DNA from 2 places in the Planococcus notacanthi genome. Region 2 is predicted to be linked to the other one. Evidence: riboswitches for the same ligand, from Rfam matches in the RefSeq annotation. Region 2 holds a riboswitch; the other holds the start of a gene.
The links. Region 2 has a riboswitch for thiamine pyrophosphate ahead of tenA (thiaminase II). Riboswitches for the same ligand answer to the same signal wherever they lie in the genome.

Region 1 (5,445 bases), on a different contig from region 2:
GGAAGCCAGCGATGGAGTTTAATGTTTTCGCAAAGAATTCTTCTTTATCTGTCCAAGCTTCCTCTAATTTTTCATAAGATTCTTTACGGACTCCAGCATCTTTATGGGAACTTAGATTATTGGCTTGCCCAACCGATAAGGTTTTTGGTTCGCCGTCGACTGTAACAGTAACGTTGATCTCTCCGACCAACATATCGTACAACTGGCTCCAGCCATGATAGCCATCTACACTCAATGCCGTAATCAGGCTTTCTTCTTTTTCAGACAGCAACATCTTTGCTTCTTCACGCCATTCATTCAAAACGAAAGTGAAGTCGCGCAAAGGTTCTTCATTCAACAATTCTGCCCAAACGCTTTCTTCTGTCTTCGCCAAATCCTGCTGAATTTTTTGGAAGGAATTTTGGAAGCGAGCTGATAAAGAAGAAGATTCACTATCCAGAATCGCCGCTTTTTTATCCTGTGTATTTTGGGCCATCAAACAGCCGATAAATGCACCGGATTGGCTTAGGTGCTTCATCATTAAGCTCATCTGTTCCAGCAGATCAGCTACCTTTTGTGCATCTTCTTTTGCAGAAGGAACTTCGAACTGTTGGGCCGATTCTTCGAACCCAGAAAGCTTTGTGGCCGCGTCATCCATATGCTGACGCAATTCCTGTGATTCGCTGCCTCCTGGAAATAATGTATCCAAATCCCATACTTCCGGATAATTGACTGTCATAATTTTTCCCCCTGGTAAACTAAATTTTCTAAAAACACTTATTAGTATAACATTTTTTATTCCGGAACCGGAACAATATTCCACTCCCTCCCATAAACTCTTCACCTTATCGCCATTTTTAGGGAATCTTTTGGAAATGGTTAATTGTTGATTGAAACGGCTACAGGTATACTGAAAAGAAGGAGGGATTTCGCATGATTCGTATTTTGCTTATGACAATCGCTTTTCTCGCCGTGATTGTCACAAATGCTCTAGCAAACATTTTGCCGCTGAATGGCCAAACAACCGGCGAAATTTCAAACCGGATTCTGGTCCTGTTTACGCCAGCCGGTTATGTATTTTCAATTTGGTCTATTATCTATCTATTGCTGGCGATTTGGATCATCGCTTTCTGGGTGAATTTAAGAAAGGGACAAACCCCTTCATCTAAAATTGTCTTGTTCTTTGTTTTGAGTTGTGTCTTTAACATCAGCTGGCTGCTGCTTTGGCATTATGAATTTTTCATCTGGTCCATCGCCGCGATGCTCGGCTATTTGGTGGCATTGATCGCCCTTTACCTGCAATACAGCAACTCGGAAAGAAAGTTCACAGAACGGCTGCCGATTTCAGTTAACATGGGATGGATCAGTGTGGCAACCATCGCCAACATCAGCTTTGTGTTGACCTACCACAATTGGGGCGGCTGGGGGCTCAGTGACCAGCTGTGGACCGTCATCATGTTGACTGTTGCAACTGCGCTGGCACTGCATATCCGTTTCCATCATTTCGATATTCCCTTTGCACTGGTCTTTATCTGGGCGTTTATTGGAATCGCCGTTAAACACGGTACAGGTGAAATGCTGGTGACAACTGCTGCCTTGTTCTTGAGTGGCGTTATATTAACCGGTGTTCTATTAATTAAAAAAAGAACTGCCGAGGCAGTTCACTGATTCGGTAGACAAACTCCGTTTTACGAGTTTGTCTACCGTTTTTTATTGGCTTGAAAACGGCAAAGGAATCCGGATAAAACCCCGAATCCCTTTTTCGATTTATGCGCCAGTTATTTTTCCAGTTTAGTCAAAAGAATCGGTTCGCCTTTTGTCACAAGCACAGTATGCTCGATTTGCGCAACCAATGACTGGTCCGGTGTGATGAATGTCCAGCCGTCTCCTGATTCCACGATATGTTCAGCTTTCTGTGAGATAAACGGTTCTACTGCAAGTACCATGCCTTCTTTCAGGATGGTCGTTTCCCATGCATCATAATAGTTCAAAATGTGCTGAGGAGCTTCATGCAGTGATTTCCCGATGCCATGGCCAGTCAGGTTTTTAATGACAAACAAGCCTTGTTCTTTTGCTTCACGTTCCACTGCCTTGCCGATTTGGTTGAGTTTAGCGCCGGCTTTGACTTTTGTCATCGCACGGTCGAACGCAGATGCGGCTGCTTCACATATTTTTTCTTTATCCGGATGCCCTTCGCCTACAACAAAGGAAATTCCCGTATCAGAGAAATATCCTTCATATGAACCAGAAACATCGATATTTACGATGTCACCATCCTGGATAACGCGATTGCCTGGAATGCCGTGCGCCACTTCTTCATTAACGCTGATGCATGTATATCCTGGGAAATCATATTCTGATTTCGGACCGGAAACTCCGCCCAGCTCCTCGAATAATTTACCGCCCAAGTCGTCAATTTCCTTGGTAGTGACTCCAGCTTTGGTTGCTGCTTTCATCGCCTCGCGAATTTCAGCCACCATTTGGCCGGCTTTTTTCAGCATTTCAATTTCTTTATCAGTAGTTGCTATCATCAATGACCCTTCTTTCAAGCTTTTCTATTCAAGAATTATACCACAAAATTAAACTGGAGGCTTCTTGGCGGATTTGAAAAAACTAGCAAGCAAGCTCGAACTCCTAAACAGAAAAGGGCTTTCCGGAATGAATTCCCGGAAAGCCCTTTGCTTGTGTTAATTCGTATTAGCGGCATCCACTAATCTGGGTGCAGCGGCAAAAAGTGCGGCACAGACAAAAGCGGCAAGCAAGAATACAGGTATCATGTAGGTAGCATTATAGATCGCTGAATAGATGACCACATTGCCTTCAGCAAACATACCGAAAAACAGGATTCCTGTGATGACGTGAACCAAATAACGCAACACCGATGCAATCAACACCCCTGCGACAATAGCGGCCAACATCTTGCCGGTTTGCTTGGCATGCGCATGCTGCAGATACTTGGTGCGCATGACACCAGCCAGTCCTACGACACCGTAAGCCAGAAGATAATCCAATAAAACCTGCATGACAACAAATCCGAATGATAAAGGCGCGACAGAAATAAAGCCCGAAACAATCTGCAGCAACCCCACCAATATTCCCGTCAGTACACCGGCAGCGACCCCTCGCCTAAATGCAATTAAAATAATCGGGATCATCACCAGACTGACCGAACCTCCCTGCGGCATCCGGAAAGAAACAAAATCCAATACAAATCCAAGAGCTGCAAAAATGGCAATCTCCATCATCAACAATACTTTTTTATTTCTCATGACTTCCTCCTTAATGTGTTGTGCACATCACCAGAAGGGCCGTGAATAAAACCATATTAAAAACGGCGTCAGGACAGAGCCTGGCGCCGTTGTAAGAGCCGGTTTCCATCCACATCCCTGCGCAAGTGTTAACTTACAGGTTCAAAGGGTAAGAACAGATTGTTCACTCTCAGCTAAAGCTCCCCTTGTGGTGTATACAAATATTTATTCAGTCACCTGTATTGTACACAAGGCCTCTTTCTAATGCAAGACTGTTTTAAGTAGCTCTGACAGGGTAAAGTGATGGTAGTGAAAAAATCCGAAAGGTGGTGGAGGCAGCCGGGATTCTGGGTTGCCGAATGAATGATTGAATTATTGAAGGAATTGATTAAAATTCAAAGTGATACAAAAGAAGCAGCAAATGAAGCTCTCCTTTTTTGTGCCGACTGGCTGAAACAAAAAGGAGAAATGGTTACTGTCCACGACAATAAAGGCTACTTGATGCTCACTGCTGAGAAAGGACAAGGCAATGAGACCATTGTTTGGAATGGCCATGTCGATGTAGTTCCTGGCCATAAAGAACAGTTTGTGCCAGTCGAAGAACAAGACCGCATTTACGGACGCGGCGCAGCTGATATGAAAGCGGGTGTTGCAGCAATGATGCAAGCCTTTATTGAACTGGAGCCTAGCGGTTTGAACCGAAAAGTTCAATTACATATTGTCACCGACGAAGAGATCGGTGGCCGCAATACATCTAAGTGGTTGGTCGAGCAAGGCTTCCATGGTGATTTTGTTATTTGCGGAGAACCGACAGGCTTAAAAGTCGGATTGCAGTCGAAAGGGATTTTACGAATGGATATGGTTTTCAAAGGCAAGCCTGCACACGGCAGCCGCCCTTGGGAAGGCATCAATGCCATCGAATCCGCTATGAAATTCCATATGGCTGCAACAGAGCTGCCATTCCGGAAAGAATCTACTGAGTATTATGAGCAGCCATCGGTGAACCTGCCGATCATTAAAGCAGGAGACCGTTATAACGTGGTGCCTGAAACGTGCGAAATGTCTTATGACATCCGTTTTATGCCTGGACAGGATAAAGAGGAAATCGTTCGGCAATTAGCAGAATTAGCTGAAACCTTGAACATCGACATGGATTATAAAGCTTCAGGTTCAACACCTGCGCTGACAACAACAAAAGAAAACCCATTTATCCAGACTCTGCAAAAAGCGATTCTCGAAACGACTGATAAAGAAGCCGTATTATTCGGCCAGCACGGTGCAGCCGATACACGGTATTATGCAGCCGTCACCGGCGGCGAAGGTGCCATTGAATTTGGACCAAGTGGAGATGACTGGCATGGCAACGCCGAGTATGTCTTGATTTCCAGCGTCCATGAATACAAAGACATTTTGTTGGCACATGCGCAATCAGCGTAAAAATGTTTGCACACTGCCTGATTCGGGAAAATACTAATTACTAACCCTATGATTGGAGAGATTTATATGGCAATTGGACGACTAGTGAAATCCGCGATAAAATATGGCCCCATCGCTTATCCGATTATCCGTAAAATATTAAATAAAAGAAAACAAGGAAAAGCTGGGCAACCAGCTTCTACACAGCAACCTCCGACGCGTGGAAAAAAACGCTAAATTAAAAAGTTCCGGCATGAAACTCATGCCGGAACTTTTTTATGCGACAAAGGCTTTTGCTTTTCTAGAGATAAGGCAAAGCTTCCCGCAAAGCCAGGTAACCGGTCGGACTGCCAGCAGATGGCCGTAGGGCTGTCTCTTCAGCCTCACTTTCCTCTTCTTCTTGCCCTCCATCACCTTCCTGCTCTTGCGCTTCCATAATCTGTTCGAATGTCAATGGATTCGGTGGCGGCAATTCAAAATCTTCAACCGTCCACGTTTTCTGATATTCACCGAAAAATGCATTGGCCATTGCTTGATAGCCAGCCGCATTCGGATGGACGTCAGCTGCATTCGGAACTTTGTCTACAGCATCATCACCGAACGATTGGTCTACGGAAACAAATGTAGCTCCTGCTTTTTCAGCGGAACGTTCCAGAATTTCATTCAGCCGGTCAAGTTGTTTGGCCGTTCCGGATTTTTGGCTGTCGCGGACATGCGGATAAGCGAAATAATAGCCCATCACATAAACATCCGCATTCGGAGAGAGCTCAGTCAGCTCAGCCAAAATCAACTCCATATTCTT
Region 2 (5,445 bases):
TCGACTGAATCATTAATAATGAAAGGGACCTTGTAATGGTTGCATAATAGTTGGCAACGCAAAGCAAACGCCAGCAATTCAGTGCCCGATAATGCACCCTCACCTTTTTCGCGCAGCTGAAAATGTGTGATTCCACCTTCCAACGCCGCTTTCAATACCTCAAAAGGATTGCGGTCTCCTGAATTCCTGGATCCCATAATAAAATAAATGGAGGGCTTATCGGAAAATTTCAATGTTCGCAGCCTCCTTGCTTTCGGCTAACACCGTTTTATACGCAGCATGGTTAGTCGGCCCATGGCCTGAGCCGATATTCAAGGGCTCGCTGAGTGCAGCGTGAATAAATTGCTTGGCTGTATGGATTGCATCCTGCAATTCTTGCCCTCTAGCCAGCTGCGCGGTCACTGCCGCCGCAAATGTACAGCCGGTGCCATGTGTCTGTCCAGTCGCAATCCGCGCTGAGCGGTACAGCAGCGATTCCCCATTTGCCTGCAGCAAGTAATCTTCAGCATACTGCGGATCTGTTCCGTGTCCGCCTTTAATGACAACTGACTTGGCTCCCATTGCCAGAATCTCTTCAGCAGCCAGGCGGCGGCTCGAGACATCTGTAATGGGGATGCCTGTCAGCACTTCTGCTTCCGGGATGTTTGGCGTGACCAGTAAAGCCACAGGCAGCAAATGGCGGTTTAATGCTTCCACTGCTTCCTGCTGCAGTAAATTGGCTCCTCCTTTGGCGATCATCACCGGGTCCACAACCACATTCCTCCAGTTGAATCGCTGGATCGCGGCAGCAGTTTCTTTGATGATTTCCGGATTGAACAGCATGCCGGTTTTTAAAGCGGTTATTTTAAAATCGCTGCCGACAGCTTCTAATTGCGTTTGCACGGCTTGGGCAGACATGGGATAAATGGCGGTGACTCCTGTCGTATTTTGGGCAGTCACGGCGGTGACCACAGACGTTCCGTAAACTCCCAGTTCCTGAAACGTTTTCAAATCTGCCTGGATGCCCGCACCTCCTCCGGAATCCGATCCGGCAATTGTTAAAGTCTGCGGAATTCTGCTCATCGTAATCCCTCCTGTAAATAGATCTGTTCTTCCACACCGCTATCCGTCAGGCTGGCCAAACGATTAATGAAAGCCGCTTGAAAATCTCCCGGAAGACTCGTTGATTTCGCAGCCAGCTGACCGGCGATTGCATAAAAACGCAATGCGTTGCTGACAGTCTTTACAGGGTCTTCTGGCCGGACTGCCATCGCAGCAGCCACAATGCTGCTAAGCAAACAACCCGTACCGGTAATCGAAGCCATGATCGGATCTCCAAAAGGAATTTCAATCACTTGTTTTCCATCAGTGACAATATCCGTTTTTCCAGTGACCGCTACCACAAAGTTAAATCTTTTTGCAGTGGTGACGGCAAGCTCCCGGACTTCCAGGAGCCCTTCTCCTGCATCCACACCTTTCGACTGCCATTGTTTCCCGGCTACCGCTGCGAGCTCTCCTGCATTGCACCGAAGGACGCTAACGTCAACCAGGTCCAAAATTTCTTTTACAGCCTTCTTCCGGAAATTGCTTGCTCCTGCCCCGACAGGATCCAGTACGACAGGAATACCCAGCCGGTTGGCCGCCTCTCCGGCTGTCAGCATGCTTTTCAGCGATTCTGCATGCAAGGTTCCGATATTCAATGACAAGGCCTGCGCCAAACGGGCAAGTTCAGCTGCTTCTTCAGGCGCTTCTCCCATGATCGGAGAAGCGCCGATCGCCAATAGGCCATTGGCTTGAAAATTCGAAACTACATGATTGGTGATGCAATGGATCAGCGGATTTTCACGTTTTATTTGGCTGAACATGTTACACACCTACTTCTTTAATAGACTCTAATGCCCAGGATTCTTTTTTCCATGCCTGTTCCCAGAAATTCCATTCATAGTAGCTGCTTTTCCGGAAATGATTTTTCAGTTCCTGCCTCCGTATTTCCGGCAGTCCTTCCGCCAGCTTGTCCATGCGCGAAATCTGTTCGTTGACAAGTGAAGCAAACTCATCGGAACCGTATGTTTCAATCCACCGATTATAAATAGGGTGGTCCGGTTTGGCATGTTTCAAACGTTCACCGATTTCAAAGTAAAGCCAGTAGCAAGGCAAAATAGAGGCCAACACATCGGCCAGATCGCCTTCTGACGAACGATACATATGCGAAACATAGGCATATGCAGTTGGAGACGGTTCAAAAGCAGCCCACTCTTCTTTAGTGACTTCCAAAATTTCCATGAACGATTCATGCAATGCCAGCTCAGCACTGCAAGTATGTGCAGAATGGAATGCAAAACGTTGTGTCGTTTCCAGATCCTTGGCCTTTGATGCACCAAGCGCCTGCACTTTCGCAAAGTGCGATAAATAATAGGCATCCTGCATAACATAGAAACGGAATCTGTCGATCGGCAAGGTTCCATCTGCTATGCCTTTCACAAACGGATGATCGAAACTTGCCTGCCACAGGCTGTCGCATTCTTTTCTTACTTCTTTGCAAAATGTCATTTCTCCATCTCCCTTTTTCTATATCCAGTTGCAAGTGGCTAAGCACTGCAACTTTTTTCACAAAATAAAAACGCCGCTTCCCGGCAAAGGGAAGCGGCGTTTGCGATTGTAAAAGAAAATAGCAGACGGTCGCCACTTCCCTCCGCTGGTATGATCCAGATCAGGTTCGAAGGGTCCAGGCTTATGCCTGTCTCAGCCGATATCCGGCTCCCCTAGTGGTGTTTTTATTTGTGTTTTCGAAATCACTATAGCATAGATTCAGAAAATTCTACAGCTTTTATCCGATTTCCCGTTTCATCATCAAAGAAGTGGACGTGAGCCATATCGAATGCAAGCGTTGCCGTATGGCCCGGCTCGATAGTCGTGGTAGCTTCTACGCGAGCAATGAATTCCTGTTCGGCATAAACCGCATGAAGAATCGTTTCTGCTCCTGTCAGTTCAGAAACCGTGATGACTGCTTCAAACTCACTGGTTGGAATATTCGACAGATCTTCATTGTTCACATGAATATGTTCCGGCCGGATTCCCAGCGTAACTGATTTTCCTTCATAGCCTTCATTTTTCAGCATTTCCATCATCTGTGGTGGGATGTCCAGCATTTTGTCCCCCATCACGTAACGTCCCTTATCAATTCTTCCTTCAAAAAAATTCATGGCAGGAGAACCGATAAAACTGCCCACAAACCGGTTTTCAGGAAAATTGTAGACTTCTTTTGGAGAGCCGACCTGCTGAATCAGCCCATCCTTCATAATCACGATTCGAGAAGCCATCGTCATGGCCTCTGTCTGGTCATGGGTTACATATATAGTTGTGGTTTTCAACCGTCTGTGCAACTTAACGATTTCGGCACGCATCTGAACGCGCAGTTTGGCATCTAAGTTGGATAAAGGTTCATCCATCAGGAAGACCTTGGCGTCACGGACAATCGCACGCCCAAGAGCTACACGCTGCCGCTGTCCGCCTGACAATGCTTTCGGTTTTCTGTCTAAATAATCTTCCAATCCCAGAATAGCGGCGGCTTCATTGACACGCCGCTTGATTTCCGCTTTCTTGAACTTTCGCAGCTGCAATCCAAAAGCTATATTTTCATACACGGTCATATGCGGATAAAGGGCATAATTCTGGAAAACCATCGCAATGTCACGTTCTTTCGGCTGGACTTCATTCATGAGTTTGCCGTCTATAAAAAACTCACCTTCTGTTATTTCTTCCAGGCCTGCAATCATCCGGAGAGTCGTGGATTTCCCGCATCCTGACGGGCCGACAAAGACGATAAACTCTTCATCCTGGATATTCAGGTTAAAATCTGATACAGCAAGAGCACCATTATCGTATCTTTTCCCGAGCTTTTCGATTTTGATCTCTGCCATTCCGCATTCTCCTTTTGAATGTTTTTCTTAAGTATAGTTAATTGTCCGTCAATTACAAATTTTTATTATCATGTAAACGCACTCACATTGCGAGTTCTTGCTGCAAAAGCTTGTTTAGAGGGATTTTTAATCCTTTAGAAAGGGGAACGAATCTAAAAGAGCTATTGGGGCATTCCATTTAAATCTTCGGAAGTCGAAGTTAATGCATTCTATAGATACCCCAGCTTGTGCCCATCAAAACAGAAAAGGAGAGGAAGAAATGAAGAAAAAACGCTTGTTTTTAATTGGTTTAATGGGATCGGCTTTGACATTAAGCGGGTGTGCAGGCTTTCAGACCAGCAATAATGATGACAATGCGGTCAACGAAGATGGAAAAACCGTCATCGACTTTTGGACATTCTGGGGTTCTGAAATTCGCCGTCCGGTAATCGAGCAGATTATTGCCGATTTCAATGAATCGCAGGATGAGATTGAAGTAAAGCACACGTATCTTCCTTTTGGAGATATTTGGACAAAAGAGCTAGCTGCCATAGCTGCTGGGGATCCGCCTGATGTGGTAATAAACGATATCAACTCAACAGCACTTCGTGGCCAGGAAAACCAGGCAATGAATCTTTCAGAGTTTCTTGAAGAAGACGATATCTCAGACCGTTTCTATCCGGAACTGTGGAACGCTACACTTCACGAAGGAGATTCTTACGGCATCCCTTTCAATACCGACACGCGTGTCCTTTTCTATAACAAGGATGCTTTTGAAGAAGTCGGTCTAGATCCGGAGAAGCCGCCCACTACTTGGGCTGAACTCGAAGAATATGCAGAAAAGCTCGATGTTAAAAACGGCAATGATTACGAACGGATCGGTTTTTATCCGAGATGGGGCATCGATTTCGACGTTTGGATGCTGAATTCCGATGGCCAAAATTATTTTGATGAAAATAACAATGTACAAATCGATACAGCAGCCAATCTGGAAACCCTCGAATGGCTGAAAACCTGGCAGACAAGATACGGGGATAATGTCATCAACGCCTATAAAGCGCAGATCGACAGCCAACAAGGAAATCCGTTCTTCAATGGCAGTTTGGCGATGTATGCCATCACTCCTACTTTCTATACACAAATCCGTGATTACGCGGAAGACCTGAATTTCGGCGTAGCGCCGCTCCCTGAATTTGAATCCGGCAGCGGGCATACTAGCTGGGGCGGCGGTTTTGTAGCTGAAATTCCGGAAGGTGCAGCAAATCCAGAAGCTTCTTTTGAATTCATTAAATACCTGACAGATGTGGACGCACAGGAATATTGGGCTGTCCAGAATTTCGATAACGTGGCCAATATTGAAGCAGCGGAAAAAGCTGCAGAAACCGATGAATTTACAGATGACGGTTCAATGGTCTATCAAATGGCTGTCGACAATATGGAATATACGCTCTTGACTCCGGTTCCTGTTGTGGCACCTGATTTCACAAGTTACATTAATCCAAATATCGAGGAGTTTTTCCTGGGCTCGATGACAGCCAAAGAAGCATTGGCTAAATCACAGGCCGAG

Region 1: linked by a shared signal. The riboswitch ahead of thiT (energy-coupled thiamine transporter ThiT) and the one ahead of tenA (thiaminase II) in region 2 are both predicted to bind thiamine pyrophosphate.

Annotation. Positions count from the first base shown of each region.
Region 1 is NZ_JASDCQ010000006.1:41,288-46,732, forward strand. It holds gene QMA01_RS16565 (M3 family oligoendopeptidase) at 1-718, opposite strand, end outside; gene QMA01_RS16570 (tryptophan-rich sensory protein) at 913-1,647, shown strand; gene map (type I methionyl aminopeptidase) at 1,758-2,510, opposite strand; gene thiT (energy-coupled thiamine transporter ThiT) at 2,667-3,248, opposite strand; TPP riboswitch at 3,346-3,444, opposite strand; gene QMA01_RS16585 (M20 family metallopeptidase) at 3,591-4,664, shown strand; gene QMA01_RS16590 (SGNH/GDSL hydrolase family protein) at 4,945-5,445, opposite strand, start outside.
Region 2 is NZ_JASDCQ010000002.1:404,491-409,935, reverse strand. It holds gene thiE (thiamine phosphate synthase) at 1-233, opposite strand, end outside; gene thiD (bifunctional hydroxymethylpyrimidine kinase/phosphomethylpyrimidine kinase) at 217-1,062, opposite strand; gene thiM (hydroxyethylthiazole kinase) at 1,059-1,844, opposite strand; gene tenA (thiaminase II) at 1,846-2,529, opposite strand; TPP riboswitch at 2,650-2,753, opposite strand; gene QMA01_RS09505 (ABC transporter ATP-binding protein) at 2,775-3,899, opposite strand; gene QMA01_RS09500 (ABC transporter substrate-binding protein) at 4,159-5,445, shown strand, end outside.